DNA from 3 places in the Exiguobacterium sp. N4-1P genome. Region 2 is predicted to be linked to each of the others. Evidence: predicted binding sites of a transcription regulator. Region 2 holds the regulator's gene; each other region holds the start of a gene.
What was found. The regulator LexA, encoded in region 2, represses DNA repair genes until DNA is damaged. The targets are predictions, from matches to a motif close to CGAACATATGTTCG.
Positions count from the first base shown of each region.

Region 1: a site for LexA is predicted at 3,366-3,379, ahead of A0126_RS18815 (YolD-like family protein). Genes of this name have one in related genera too.
Region 3: a site for LexA is predicted at 3,672-3,685, ahead of A0126_RS01515 (NUMOD4 domain-containing protein). Genes of this name have one in related genera too.

Region 1 covers NZ_CP022239.1:25,709-30,857, forward strand. Annotated here, with positions in the region: gene A0126_RS18800 (hypothetical protein) at 158-751, opposite strand; gene A0126_RS18805 (hypothetical protein) at 857-1,072, opposite strand; gene A0126_RS18815 (YolD-like family protein) at 3,412-3,750, shown strand; gene A0126_RS18820 (PBECR4 domain-containing protein) at 4,110-4,694, shown strand.
Region 2 covers NZ_CP022236.1:1,085,446-1,090,594, forward strand. Annotated here, with positions in the region: gene dhaM (dihydroxyacetone kinase phosphoryl donor subunit DhaM) at 1-49, shown strand, start outside; gene glpK (glycerol kinase GlpK) at 236-1,759, opposite strand; gene A0126_RS05505 (MIP/aquaporin family protein) at 1,801-2,502, opposite strand; gene A0126_RS05510 (metal-binding protein) at 2,681-3,154, opposite strand; gene lexA (transcriptional repressor LexA) at 3,185-3,799, opposite strand; gene A0126_RS05520 (cell division suppressor protein YneA) at 4,006-4,293, shown strand; gene A0126_RS05525 (YneB family resolvase-like protein) at 4,340-4,993, shown strand; gene A0126_RS05530 (DUF896 domain-containing protein) at 5,107-5,149, shown strand, end outside.
Region 3 covers NZ_CP022236.1:268,599-273,747, reverse strand. Annotated here, with positions in the region: gene A0126_RS01535 (NUDIX hydrolase) at 1-182, shown strand, start outside; gene A0126_RS01530 (DNA/RNA non-specific endonuclease) at 435-1,538, shown strand; gene A0126_RS01525 (GGDEF domain-containing protein) at 1,577-2,668, opposite strand; gene A0126_RS01520 (hypothetical protein) at 2,834-3,013, shown strand; gene A0126_RS01515 (NUMOD4 domain-containing protein) at 3,080-3,607, opposite strand; gene A0126_RS01510 (DEAD/DEAH box helicase family protein) at 3,745-4,326, shown strand; gene A0126_RS01505 (hypothetical protein) at 4,274-4,645, shown strand; gene A0126_RS01500 (hypothetical protein) at 4,699-5,028, opposite strand; gene A0126_RS01495 (DNA alkylation repair protein) at 5,031-5,149, opposite strand, start outside.

The sequences.
Region 1 (5,149 bases), on a different contig from region 2:
ATGTTATTGATGATGAAATTCAAGTTATCGTAGTTTTCCATTCCTCCTTTAATTGATGTATTACGATTTCCTCATTTTGTGTGGATGATTTTTATTCACCATACTAATCACAGTTATTCGACGACAATAAAAAGAAGAGACCTCAAGTCCCTTCCCTTCAATCCGAGTCCTCACGGTCATCGATGAATCCTTCCAGTTGGAATTCATACGAGATGGATTCATGATCGACATAGCTCCGCATCATGAATTCCGTCTTCCGGAGATTCAAGTTATGCACTAAGCGGTACGACAGATGATTCGTCCCAACGAATCCAAAATTTCGGATCATCTGCAAGAGCCCCTTTTTGTTATCCTCCGTCAGAAACGGTGTGTAAGCCGACGCTTCACTGAACGTCATGTCGAAAATATTGCGCGGCACGAAGTTCGGCGGCTTGATCCGTCGTGGTTCGCGGAAGCCATCCACGTTAATAATGCGGTCATCGATGAAATGCGGCAAGCTGAATTCGCTGTGTGGATTCACATGCACATCATCGACCCCGAACGATTTCACTTGATACTCGATTCTTTCTTCCTCCAGTTCCAACATAAGACGATACGGAGCAAAGGTGACCTTTCCTTCTACGCAGATGAATCCTCGCTCTTGCAGCAAACGGATCAGGTCGTCTCCTTCATGCAACATCTCGACGAGTCCCTGTTCTTTTAATTCGGTGTAGCGGACGACGCGCGGTGCTCTGACTGATTGCTTCCTCAATGACGTTACCTCCTTGTCAACCTTTACTACCACTCATGCCACCGTTTCTCCTGCCTAAACACGAGAAAACGCCACCCTCGTTTGAAGGTGACGTTGTATGATCAATCAATGATCGCGGTCGTCGGCGAAATGCGGCATGCTGAACTCATAGTCCTCTCCCCCACCGAATTGTATCTGGAACACGCGGAGATTATACTCCGTCCCGACGACTTCACCATCTTCGTGATGGCATTGATGTTCTTGCTCGTCAATCGTGCGAATCCGAACGTGAACAACTTCTTCCGCTGTCTGTGAGGTGTGGACGCCGGTTCCACCGTTCACGCGATTCTTGATCTCGGTCAAGGTAATCGGACGCGACGTCTATTTTTGTTGGCGTGTCTTGTGCTGTGCCTCCATCTTCATCCACTCCAGTCCATCAATTAATCACCGCGTTTCTTAGTATCTCTTCTATTATACGTGGCAAGCGGTAGCGGATTTCATCAGCTTAAAAAAGAACGACCGAAGTCGCGCTCAATATTCATCGACTCGTCCTTTGTACCAGAGTTGACCGTAGAGCGGTTCGTCGGTATAGCGGGCGTTAAACTTGAATTTCTTCCCGCCAAGCGTCTAGTAAATGTGCAGGAAACAGCGTTTCTTCCAAATCCATGACCATTTACCGATTTGATGAATCTTGACTTTGCCGCGGGTCTTGAGTGCTTCGTGTTGTTCATGATGATTCCTTCTTTTGGTGTGATTCAAATTACCAATCACAGTTAACAAGACGAATCATGGAACGGTCAAAAAGTCTATCCGAGTGTCGAGAAGATCAAAGGAAGTACGACGAGAAGATAGATCATCGAACAACTTTTATAGTTTCGATACACTATTTCATCAACAAATGTCCTTTTTATCGCGTTTTTGGCAAGTACGGAAATAGGAAGGATGAACACGATGACGGATGATTCGTTCAGCGTCGTCATCGATTTCTCTAGCAATACCAAAGTTTCGTTTTCGACGTCACACCGAATAACCGCACATTCGTTTTGATTTTGTGACACAATGACGTACATGAGGAGAGCATACATCAAAAAGGACGTCGCCCCTCCTTATAACTCCAATCATTTTCAAAAATAGATATCATGTAAAAAAATTTTCGGATGGCGCCGCATAGAATACAGGGAAGAAAAGGGCGTGCGTTTCTGGATCATTATCAGACACCTTTTCCCGACTGCTCGGACATCTGAGCGGAATATTCATAAAGTTTGCGAAGTATATTGACTTTGAAACCTCTAATGGTTTCGATGAGGAAGTATCGGGGGTGACAAGCCATTTTGGTCACGCGGCGGTCTTTTATTTCGAGTTCCCAGTTCGGCATTTGCATTCGCTTCGAAATGTGAATCGCACCTGATCGGCTGACGAACAAGCAGCGAACACCACTAAACGGATTCGTTAAAGCCGCGGAGCCACTTTGCTACAAATCGGGATTCTTCGATTTCGTCACAATCATACATCTCTTACACTGTGAATCGCATTTCGAGCCATTCGCGGTCACAGTTCTCATATATGCTCGAAATATCTCTTGTGGAGGCGCTACCGGTTCAGCTGGCCGGTAGCAAATTCCACCATCATGTCACCTTTCGTGCAGATTCCTTTTCTATATACACTGTTCGGGGAATCATATGCAAGCGGTAACTCACGTTGAGGATGTTCGGTCTCACCGGGTATGTCGTTTTTTTATGACGCCAGCAATACCAACGAAACACAGTAAGGATTACCCCTCGTTTACTAGATGTAGTTCATCAGTGAGTCGAACTTCGGTCGCAAACCTGTCATAATTTAATCTATGATGTACACATGGAGGGATTCTTCAGGGGAACGATTAAAGGATTCAATTAATACGCCTCGAATGGAGTATTTGTTTTACTTTGAAACGAATCAATTCGTCCGTACGATGACAGCTTGGCACAGCGTGATTCCGCTGTTTGACGCATTCCGATATTTGTTCGGAAGACGTTTATCGACATCACAAAAATTATCGTATGTAGTAGAATAAAACACATGTATTATCATCGGCATCAGGTAGGTCACCTGCTGCTACTCCAATTCAACGCACTATTTTAAAATTATGCTTGTCAGTAAGGTCAGTTATGCTTGTTACTAGGCATGTTGCAGCCCCATAATTGAATGAGTGAAGGCGTACGAAAGTGCCCTTCCGCTTCATCAACGTTGGCGTATGCTTATGAAAATCAAAAAAATTAAAATTGTTGTTAAAAAAATCTCCTATTTTTCCTATATATTTTAATGTCACCATCGTTTCACGAGAAGGAGACCTGCTCAGTTCGTCTTGATCATACGACTGCAGCGAAGCCATTCAACGCAATAACAATCATCATTTTTTCCTGAACGTGCAGAAATCGAGCGAAAACGAGCGAATTCCTGCAAAATTCTATCAAAATGGGTGCAATATCGCACTCTAATCGGCTGTAAACGGACGAGACGTCGTCTGAGTGCCGCTGAGCCAACATGCATAAAAACAACCAGACCCATCAAAGTTAGCGCGGTGCCGACGCCATTCTCGACGTGGTACCCGTTGCGAAGAGCAGAATTGCGGATCACGAATCTGGGGTATAAATTAGGAACGAATGTTCTTTATTTTTCGAAACCTAGAGGAGTGATTCACAATGACGCGATACGTCAACCGCGGAAACTTGAAATGGGTATTATTTCTCATGCCTGAACACGAGGCGATGCTCAAACAGTATCACCGGGAAGTACATCAACTGGATGTCCCGAATTACGACGAGCTATTGGATCCACAAATCGAAAATGTGTTGAATGATGCAATCTTTAACGGAGGGCTCCTCCGTATTGTCACGCATCACACCGAAATCGAATATAAGTTCAACGCATATGTTGAGAAACTCAATTATGAAAAAGACACTATTTTACTACGAAAAAGTAATTTCCAAGAAGAAATCGTACGCTTCGATCAGCTGATTGGTGCCTCGACAGTCTTCTAAGTATATGCCTGATGTGCACGACCATCTCCTCGAAGCGAGTGGAGTCGTCCGATGCCAATACGTTACGAAAGTGTCCGATTTAGACATAAAACTGTCGAAAAAGGACATAAACTGAGCGAATTTGCTTGTTTTAACAGTCGTATTAGGGGTAATATACTTATGAAGGATACGTGGTACTATCCGGACCCGCCTGGGGGCACACTTGTCTTTATGTTTTTACAAAGGACAAGCTGAGAAATAATACACAGGAGCATCCCACTGGAGAATGTCCAGTCGTACCGTACGATTAATTTTCGGGAGTGACCCTTTTTCGAGGGTCACTCTTTTTTGTAGACTTCATTCTAAGGAGATTAATCGTGATGAAACGACTAAAAAATCGTCCTGACTTCTTTGATCAGGTTACTTTATTTGGTCTACTCGAAATGTATGAAGAACATTTCGCAAACAAGACCTTTATTTACGAGACTGACAATAAAGTCTCTCCGCTTCAGATTCATTTCAAGTATGCGCAGTTCCCTCACTTGATTGGATTGCATTATTTTAACTTAGGGACAAACCTTGAGATCAACACCATGATCAAATCAGGCGAGCTGACGATCGCTTCTCTTAAAGAGAAGAACCCGCAAACGTATGAAGAAATGGAGTACCGCATCATGTTCTTCAGTCTAATGGTGGAATTGATGACCAATCCAAAAATCGGTGAAAAAACAAGAGGACCAGCTAAGGTCATGTTCTATTGTTACGACACCCGGTACAACTGGGTGTATTATCTTGGCGTCAGCAACGTCGGCTCCGAAGATCCGGCTGTTTTTTATCCGATGACCTTCATAGAGGACCAGGGTCCGAAAGCGAAGAAAGCGGATCGTATTCAGGCACCTTACAAATCGATGCGGATTCTTGATTCGAACGGACAAGAGATTCACAGCGTATCGTTCAAAAAATAAAACGAGACAAAACGATCTTCGGATCGTTCTTTTTTTGTTCTCTTTCACACGACCACGATACAATTTGCGAAAAAAGGGTATAGTCAGAGCCAACCTCAAGCATATGAACCTGCTGAAGATACCGTTACCAGCTGTTTTATAAATATCATGAAGTACAAGATCTGGATCATCTCGATTATGCGAAAGATCAAACCGAACTGTTTTACCAGTTCGGAGAACATCATCCATGTATGACACCGGGCACACTGCGTTATTTGAGCGGTATTGGCAAAAGGAAGGAGAACCCAAATGAAACGCATCATCCACATGATCAACCTGTTTGAATACTATGAATTGCCGTCTCACTTCCGTCCTGTCGTCCTCTAGCAAATGTATAGCGTTCCATCCAGTTCGACAGCGATGACATGAAAAAGAGTTTAGAAGTCTTCCTCGATCGTTTCCTTATGAAAGCACCA
Region 2 (5,149 bases):
GAAGTCACTGACTGAAGTCGTTGACGGATTGAAAAATGAATTCGCCTAAATGATTCGCGTAAGACCGATCTCCCTTCTAAGTCAGGTATCTGCCTGTTCGCTTAGAGGGGAGTTCTTTAGTGTGGATTGAGAAGGTGTATGAATTAAGAGGTCAAAGACAAAAAAAAAAGCGATTTCGAGTGATATCGAAATCGCTTCTTTTTAATAGAGTGGTGCAAAAGTCATCGTTGTTCGATTAGACGTTTGCGTTGGCTGCTTTTTTGTTCGGTGTGAATGCCATTGTCGCTTCGACCGCTTTTTGCCATCCGGCATAACGTTTTTCGCGATCGTCTTCTTTCATTTCAGGTGTGAATTGATGGTTGAGTTTCCACTGCTTTTTGATTTCAGCTTTATCTTTCCAATAGCCGACAGCGAGTCCAGCGAGGTAGGCTGCACCGAGTGCCGTCGTCTCATTGATTTCCGGGCGGTCAACTGGAACACCGAGAATATCCGATTGGAATTGCATCAAGAAGTCGTTGGCAACGGCACCACCGTCGACGCGTAACGTTTTCAGTTCGATGCCGGAATCTTGCTGCATCGCTGTCAAGACGTCGCGAGTTTGGTAAGCGAGTGACTCGAGTGTTGCGCGGACAAAGTGCTCTTTTTCCGTCCCGCGTGTCAATCCGAAGATGGCACCGCGAACGTCGCTATCCCAGTACGGTGCACCAAGACCAACGAAAGCAGGAACGACGTAGACACCGTCTGTTGAATCGACTTTCAAAGCGTAGCCTTCTGAGTCTTTTGCATTTTTCAACATTCGGAGACCGTCACGCAACCACTGGATTGCAGAACCGGCAACGAAGATTGAACCTTCGAGTGCGTATTCCACTTTGCCGTCGACGCCCCAAGCGATCGTCGTCAAGAGTCCGTGGTCTGAAGAAACGGCTTTTTCGCCCGTATTCATCAACATGAAGCAACCTGTACCGTATGTGTTTTTCCCTTCGCCCGGTTCAAAGCACGTTTGACCGAACAAGGCAGCTTGTTGGTCACCGGCGATGCCGGCGATTGGAACTTCGAAGCCGAAGAAGTGATACGGGACTGTGTTGTCGTAGACTTCACTTGATTGACGGACTTCTGGCAACATCGATTTAGGGACTGTCAGGATTTCAAGTAACTCGTCATCCCATTGTTGTTCGTAAATGTTGTACATGAGTGTCCGTGAGGCATTCGTGTAGTCTGTGATATGTGTTTTTCCACCTGAGAGCTTCCAGACGAGCCACGTATCGATTGTACCGAAGAGCAGTTCCCCGTTCTCTGCTTGCTCACGTGCACCATCGACGTTATCTAGAATCCATTTGACTTTTGTTCCTGAGAAGTAGGCATCGATGAGTAAGCCAGTTTTATCGCGGAATTTTTGATTGAGTCCTTGTTCTTTTAGCTCATCACAAATGTCGGCCGTTTGACGCGATTGCCAGACAAGGGCATGATAAACTGGTTTTCCCGTTTCCTTGTTCCAGACGACTGTCGTTTCACGTTGGTTCGTAATTCCGATGCTCGCGATTTGACTCGGTTTGATGTCAGCCGTTCCGAGTGCATCCGCCATGACTGCTAAAATCGAACCCCAGATTTCATTTGCATCATGCTCGACCCAGCCTGGTTGTGGGAAGTATTGTTTGAATTCACGTTGAGCAGAGTTGACGATTTGACCATCATGATCGAAAATGATGGCGCGTGAGCTTGTCGTTCCTTGGTCGAGTGCTAAAATATACTTGTTTTCCATCTGTGAGTCCCCCTTGAATAGTTAAGATACCTAATGCTCAATCAAAATAGCAGTTGATAGATGAAGACGGCGATTGCGCCTCCGATGATTGGTCCGACAATCGGAATCCATGAGTAACCCCAGTCTGATGATCCCTTACCCGGAATCGGTAAGATCGCGTGGGCGATACGTGGACCAAGGTCACGGGCAGGGTTGATTGCATAACCCGTCGTACCACCGAGCGAAAGACCGATGACGACTACGAGGAGACCGACGATCAATGGATTGAGTCCGTCTGCAAACGTATTCGCTCCAAGCGCCAAGATACCAAAGACGAGAACGAATGTCCCGATGATCTCAGATACTAAGTTTGATCCCGTATGACGGATTGCTGGACCTGTCGCGAAGACACCGAGTTTTGCGGCTTGATCTTCTGTCGCTTCAAAATGTTTCATGTAATGAAGCCAAACGAGTACTGCGCCAAGGAATGCTCCGACAAGTTGAGCAGCGATATAGATAGGTACATCTGCCCACGGTAAGTCAGAATTGAGCGCGAGCGACAAAGTAACCGCTGGGTTCAAGTGGGCACCACTGGATGCCGCGACGTAAACACCGGTCATAACGGCGAGACCCCAAGCGAGCGTGATGACAATCCAGCCACCATTTTCAGACTTGGTTTTCTTCAGAACGACACCGGCGACGACGCCATCCCCGAGTAGGACGAGAATCAATGTTCCCATCATCTCACTAATAAAATTACTCATGCAAAAACCCTCCCTTTGGATTAAAGCGAATAATGCCTTTCTATTTAAACCTAACCCGAATTGATAACGTTTTCAATACAAATAATTGAAATATAGGAATCGAAATTTTCAATATTTAGGTTTAAAAAAATTAGAATTGGATAATAAAAAGACTTTTTCCATGATTGAATGGAAAAAGTCAGGATCGACGTTTTTTTCGTTTCTTTTTAGGGCGGAACCAACTACTCGTATGATCAAGGATGATATGAATCGTACTTGCGGTCATCACACCGATAATAAAAGCAGGCATGACGTCAATCAATGAGTCGACCGTGCTTGCTTGGATGATTTCACTATAGAAGGCTAAAAAGAGTAGCGGAATCAATAAAGCGGCACTGTAGAGTAGGCGGATGACATCTCCGATGATTAAGCCATGCGACCAGATGGAGCGGTGCGGCATAATTTTAACGTATGGCATCCAAAGGACACGCAAAGGGCCAAAACGATAGTAAGGTTCCGATTTTAAGTCTAAGTCGGGCGAAAGCCATAAGGTCCCGACGGCGATTCCGACAGCGGTCGGGAGCCAATCCGTTTGGTTCGTTGCGACCGAATAAACAACATATCCCGTTAGGGCAACGGAGTTGACCGTATCATGTACATTTCCAGAAGGCATGAAAAAAGACCAGCTTAGCTGGTCCCTCTCTTAGTGAATCGTCCGGTAAACGCCGATGACCTTGCCAAGAATCGACACGTTATCGAAATACATCGGGTCCATCGAGTCATTTTCTGGTTGAAGACGTACCTGTTGATCTTCTAAGAAGAACCGTTTGACTGTCGCTTCACTATCTTCGGTCATCGCAACGACAATCTCCCCGTTTTCTGCTGTGTTTTGTTGACGCACGATAACACGATCGCCATCAAGAATACCTGCATTAATCATCGATTCGCCATCAATCGTCAACATAAAGACGGTTTCATTTCCTACATAATGTGCAGGGAGTGGGAAATGCTCTTCTATGTTTTCAATCGCAGTGATCGGAAGTCCGGCAGTTACCTTGCCGATAACGGGGACATGGACGATCGCTTCGTTGATTTCTTCAGGTTTATCAAGCAATATTTCAATCGCGCGTGGTTTCGTCGGGTCACGGCGAATCAGTCCACGTTTTTCTAGACGATCCAAATGACCGTGTACCGTTGAGCTTGAAGCAAGACCAACAGCTTCACCAATTTCGCGAACTGAAGGTGGATAGCCCTTTAACTTCACTTCAGCGATGATGTAGTCAAGGATTTCTTGTTGACGTTTAGACATTTTCCGCATACGAATTGCCACCTCTTTCCGGATTGGTTTTTTTAGGATTTAGGAATATATGTTTCTAGAATTACTATAACATAGAACAAATGAGCGCACAAACAATTGTTCGATGTTTTTGTGTTGACCGAACACTGGTTCTGTGTTTATTATAGATTATGCGAACAATTGTTCCGAGAACATTTATTCTAATAACCTATTTGGAGGGATTCATGATGATTCATTCTATTCGTACTCATGCCTTTTCAATTCTGTTTTATACGCTCAGTTTTGCTTTCATTCTTTTTCTTTTAACACCACGACCAGATGAAAAGGTACACCAATTACTCACGGCGTCAGTCACGGTTGATGAGAACGTAACGGTCGAACAAGTTGCAGAAGTCTACAATGATGGTTCGATGACGAACCAGGAATACATCGACTGGCTGATCAAGAACAATGAGCTCGAAACAAAACATGTCATTTCGAAAGACAAAATCGTTGTACCAATCGCACAACAATGACAGAATATAAAAGTTGTTGAATGAACGAACAGGGGTGTGAGGTACGATGAAAGTAGTAATCTACTGTCGCGTCTCGACGGAAAAAGAAGCACAAGAGAGCTCACTGGAGCGGCAAAGAGCAGAACTGTCGGGACTCGCTTTAACAAAAGGATTTGAAATCATAGATATCATCGTCGAAAAAGAAAGTGGCTATGATGTAGAGCGAGAAGGGATGTTAACCGTTCTTGATTATGTAACGCGTCATCTGGTGGAAGCGGTGCTCGTGACGGACGATACACGAATCGGACGAGGAAACGCCAAAATCGCGATTTTGCATACGTTCAAAAAACATGATGTCCAGTTGATGACGATGGAGTCAGACGGTGAATACCAACTGGCGGATGCGGAAGCAATGGTCCTCGAGATCGTTTCACTCGTTGAGGAATACCAGCGTAAGCTCCACAATGCAAAAATCGCACGCGGTATGCGACGGGCTGTCGATAATGGTTTTAGACCCGAACAAAATCTTAATCGGCAAGGCGAGAATGCCGGCCGCAGTCGAAAGGAAGTCCCGATTGAAGAAATCGTTCGATTACGTGAACTTGGTTTGACGTTTGCTGACATCGCGACGACCTTACGCGGCATGGGGCATGATATTTCGAAAGCGACGGTCAACCGGCGTTATCTTGAATATAAAGAAGTTGTCCAGTCTTATGAATGAAAGCAGGTGTTGTGTCATCTTGACGCGACAAACTTGCTTTTTTTTTTCGGGTCTTTTACAGTAAGGTTACTATTAAAGTGCTCCGCGTTGAGTCAAAGAGAAAGAGGGATATTATGTTATCACAAGAACAACTCGATCGAATTAATGAACTTGCTA
Region 3 (5,149 bases), 820 kb from region 2:
CCGACCGCCAAGTCATCTTACTCGTCTATTTCTGTACGGCGGAAACCAATGCTGTCAGCTTATCGGACGAACACGACGCCTATCTTTGGGCTGACGAAGCAATGATTCGGAAACAGATTGCACCGAACATCTTAACTGACTTTGAGCGGTATCAGATATTTCCTCAGCTCGTCTCGACTTGAAAACACGTCACGTGAAGTGGCGTGTTTTTTTGTTGTCCTGCCCACCAGGACAGATCGTCTTTTTCCTGAAATGCAACTTCCTTGATGCATCTCGTCACGAGGTTGACGTCGTCATTCCTTAAGTAAATTTACATATTTGTTTAATTGCACCCAAATATATATTAAGATTGTTATATATTGAAAATCAGCTTAGCGCCAGCTTCAGGGATGTTGAGAAAACAGACGGGTGTGCTTAAGTGAAAGGAGTGCGGCATGAAAAAACGAATGTACCTTGCATTACCGCTAGCGACCCTGTTACTGACGGGATGTGCGAGCGACGAGGAGACAGTTTCTTCGACAGACACGAAGACGGAGGAACGTGCTCCAAAAGAAGAGACGCCGCAGACGAGCGACGTCAAAGAACCGACAGCGGACATCGTTAAAGAAGACGCGAAACAGGAGACGCCTCCTGCAGAGCCGGTTGCTAAAGAGACGACCGAAAAAAAATCAGACACGACAACGGATCAAAAAGAAACAGAAGACAAGCCCTCGGTCACGGCGTCCAGCAATGATCCGTTCACCGGATACAAACAGATTCAAGTCGATGGCGGCGACCAGTCCGGAGACCGTCAGGCGAACGTCGTCGTCGATATCGGGTTCGGGGACCGTGAATACTGGGCATTTACGAACAAGCATGGACAACTCGTCAAAGTCATCGCCAAAAAAATCACCTTACAAAATGATAAAACGGAAGACGTGACGTCAGCCGGTCGCTACTATCATGATGAAGCGAAGGTTCCGGGTGTCGAACACCGTGATCTTGATGAAGGACATGTCATCGCCGATTCGCTTGGCGGTGTCTCGAACGCCTACAACATCACGCCGCAGGACAGCACGCTCAATCGCCACGGCGATCAAGCCTACATGGAAGATACTATCCGTAAAGCCGGTGGTGCGACGAATTTCGAAGCGATCATCCGCTATGAAACGACGAAAACACAAATTCCTTCGAGTTATCAGTACACGTACACAATCAAAGGCAACGTCATCGTCGACAAGTTCGATAACATCAACCCGGATGGTGTCAACGCGTCGCTCGGTCTGACCGAGAGTCCGGAAAGTAAACCGAAGGCTGAACCAAAGGCAGCGCCAAAAGCAACACCAAAAGCTGAACCGAAGGCGAAAACGCCTGCCGCTTCGACACCAAGCACGACGCCGGAAACGGGCGGTGACGTCTCAAGCGTCGATGCGAACGGAAACGGACAAGTCACGATCCAGGAAGCGAAGGATGCCGGTTTCAGCATGCCGATCCGGAGTGACCACTGGCTCTATCCGTACATGCGGGACAACGATCACGACGGCATGGTCGGTGAATGACAACACGAAAAAGGCAGGCTCCGCGGAGCTGCCTTTTTTTAATTATGTGTCACATCATAACCGACGACTTTGTTGCGCCCCGTCTGTTTTGCCTGATACAGCGCCTGATCGGCTTTTTGGACGACTTCGAACGCCGTCTTGGCTTGATCGGACGATGCGACACCCATCGAAAGCGTGACATGGAAAGCCGGATACGGTTTGAAGATGAAGTGTTGATCGGCGCACGCCGTCCGGATCCGTTCCCCGAGTCGCTCCGCTTCACGGTGCGAGATATCCGGCAGGACGACGACGAATTCCTCGCCGCCATACCGGGTGACGAGTCCCGTTTCCGGACAAAACGTCGTCAACAGATGACTGAGTTGCCGTAAGACGACATCCCCGCCATCATGTCCGTATTCGTCATTGACCGACTTGAAGAAGTCGATATCGACAATCAGGACCGAGAAGGCATACCCGTGTTTGTCATAGTCGGCCAATGTCTCATCGAGTTTCCGCCGATTGGCGAGATTCGTCAGACTGTCCGTCAAGGCAAGCTCCTGCTGGGCTTGGACGAACTGGAAATGTTTCCGTAACTCCTGCAGGAAACGAAACGTCACGTACCCTCCGAGAAGATTGAAGATGATGTAGACGAATGACATCTCGAAAAACCGAATGAACGTATCCGTCAACAAGTACAGGGCCGGTAAGCTGTAGCCGATTCCGATGCTCAGTAGGACAAGGTAGTCTTTGAACGTCTGGGCAGCAAAGCGACGGTAAATACTTGCCGTGACGAGTAAAGCAAGACAAATCAGCGTCGCGAGAATCAAACCTTGGTAGACACCGGGTGGCGTGACGAGAAAGCGGGCCCCGATGACGGCGACCGTCGTCAATGCGCCACTGATCCAGCCGCCGTAATAATACGCCGTGACGAGCGCGACGAGTCGTAAGTCAATCTTTGCCCCGTCGTAGGAGATACTGTTTAAGACGAGCAGTGCACCGATCACGCTTGCAATCAATCCGACGGCAAGCCGGATCCGGATTGAGGAGTGCGGTGAAATGCGTTTGATGTTGCGCATCGGTAAGAAAGCGAACAGCAGGGACGTAATCAAAAGGGAAAAGTTTAATAGAAACTGGTTGAATTGACTCAACACGACGATCGACATCCCTTCAAAAAATAGCTTTTTCTGTCTATATCTTCTTTATCGTCTTACCGGCACCCTTTTTCTAGCCGTTTTGCAGGTTTTCCATTTTCTTAAAGGGGAATCATTATGACAGATGCATCTGTTAATTCGTAAAAGGGGGAACTACCTGTGGACATGAACGAAGAAAAACGAAAAAGTAAAATGCCTTTCTTCATCGGGCTCGTCATCGTCATCTTTTTAATCGTCGCCGCTGCGTTAATCATCTACGTCACGTCTGAACCGAAAGAGGAAACGCAACAGCTCCTCCAACTGACGGTGAGCCAAATCACGCCGTACTTACCACTTGCCGGCTAACGACACCTTACTTTTTTTCAACCAAAAGGGCAGACCGATTTTCTTCGGACTGCCCTTTCCTTCTGCCTACATGACATACCGCGCCTCTTTCTTATCGATGATATTGCGGACCCGGTTTTCAGTCACCCCGTACACGAGCGCAAGCTTTCGAATCGACGCTTCGCCCGTCCGGTAGCGCCGCCGGATCTCCCGAATCTGCCACGCCGACAATTCGACATGGTCCGTCAACAGCAGATCGAATTCAGCGAGTAAGGAAGCATAGGCTTGGCTTGGCGAAGGCTTGACGGACAGATTATCAATCTGGTCATTCAAGCGGTCACCGTCCGCCCGCACGAGACGTTCCTGGCAGGCAGTCGGGTCAAGAAACGCCCGGGCGACGAGTTCACCGACGTAAAACCGTTCACCACGCCCCTGCTGATACAGCGTCACTTTCCGGTAGCCGTCCTGATTGATTCGCGGACGCAGGACGACACCCGTGCGCCGCTGTTTGACGCCACGGCTTGTCTCGACAATCCGGTCGAGCGAACGGACATTTCCCGACGTCGACACTTGATAACTCCCTTCATATCCTTGTACCATCTTCCAATGTTCCATCTGCCCGAACACCCTCCATTCGTTGTGACACGCCATCCGTTGTTATCTCCATTATATCATTTTACGAACAAACGTTCTAACTCCAACATGCTGAACCGGTATGGTAATCTAACAAAAAAAGGAAACGGGGTCTTTTGATGAAATTTGTTTTATTGCTCGGTCCGCAGGCGGTCGGAAAAATGACGATCGGTCAGGAACTCGAACGGTTGACCGGGATGAAGTTGTTTCATAACCACCAGACAATCGATTTGCTGTTGCCCTATTTCGACTTTACAAAGCCCGCCCATCACAGGCTGAAGGACTTGATCCGCCGGGAGATGTTCAAGGAGATGGCGGTCAGTGATCTCGAAGGTGTCCTCTTCACGTTCCTCTGCCTGTTCGGGGTCGAGGGCGGGGGAATCGAATTCATCGAGGAGACGGTCGCGTTGTTTGAAGAGGCGGGTTCCGACGTCTATATCGTCGAACTCGAAGCATCCGTCGCGACTCGTCTCACGCGGAATACGACGGAAAACCGCCTCACCCATAAGTTTACGAAACGGGATCTCGCCGCTTCCGAAAACGACTTGCTCGAGACGGCAGACGGCTACCGGACGTCCTCCCTGCCAGGAGAACTGCCGTACCCGAACTACTTCCGCCTGGATACGGAAGGACGCTCTGCCGCTGCAAGTGCCGAAGCAATCTGTGCCCGCTTCGGCTGGTCTTACACACCCGTCAGGTAACGTCATGAAAGGGGAATGCCGCTTGAAGTCGCACCGGAACGAATACCACTCTCTGATCCTGACTTTCATCCTCTTGATTGTCAGCATCCTGCTGTTCTTCGGGCTGAACGGACGGACGTTCCCGAATATGAGCCTTTGGGTCCCGATCAGTCTGTATTCGCTCGTCGGCGTCGGCTATGTGATGTCACTCCTGATTGCGCTCCGGTTGAAAAACACTGTCATCAAGACCTTCAGCCTGCTTGCCACTCTGATGCTGTTGCTCCCGCTCGTGATTTGGGTTTATCTCCTGCTGCTCGCGAACGGCATCTCGGAACCTTAAAAAAAGAGGACAAGCCGTTCGCAGTCTGCGACGCGGATTGTCCTCTTTTTCGTTTAGTGCGTCAAGGCTAACGAAAATCCGTCATCCGTTCTCTCAAATCCACTCTTCTCCCAAACGACGGCTTCCCCGCCTCTGCCCGTCACGGACGGTAACAATAATGTCCGTGCCAGATACGCCGTGATGACCCTCAAGGCTTCTTCAACGTAGCCGGCGGCGTCAGACGGATCGATTGCGTCATAGCTGAGTTGCTGACCGGCTAACTGCATCGTCGCAACCTGTTGGTGCTCGTCCCGCAGCTCCAATGTCCAAACACAGCCGTCTGTCGTATCCACCGCTTCGATGTGTAAGCGGGACGTCGTAAAGTCAGGATGGCGTCCGTTCATCTTCATTCCTCCCCTGTCACGTCAAACGTTGCCGTTGCGTAAGCTTGCCCATTAATCAAGATGGTCACACGATGCGTCCCCGGATAGTGGACACGTGTCGTCAAGTTACGAAACGATTGCC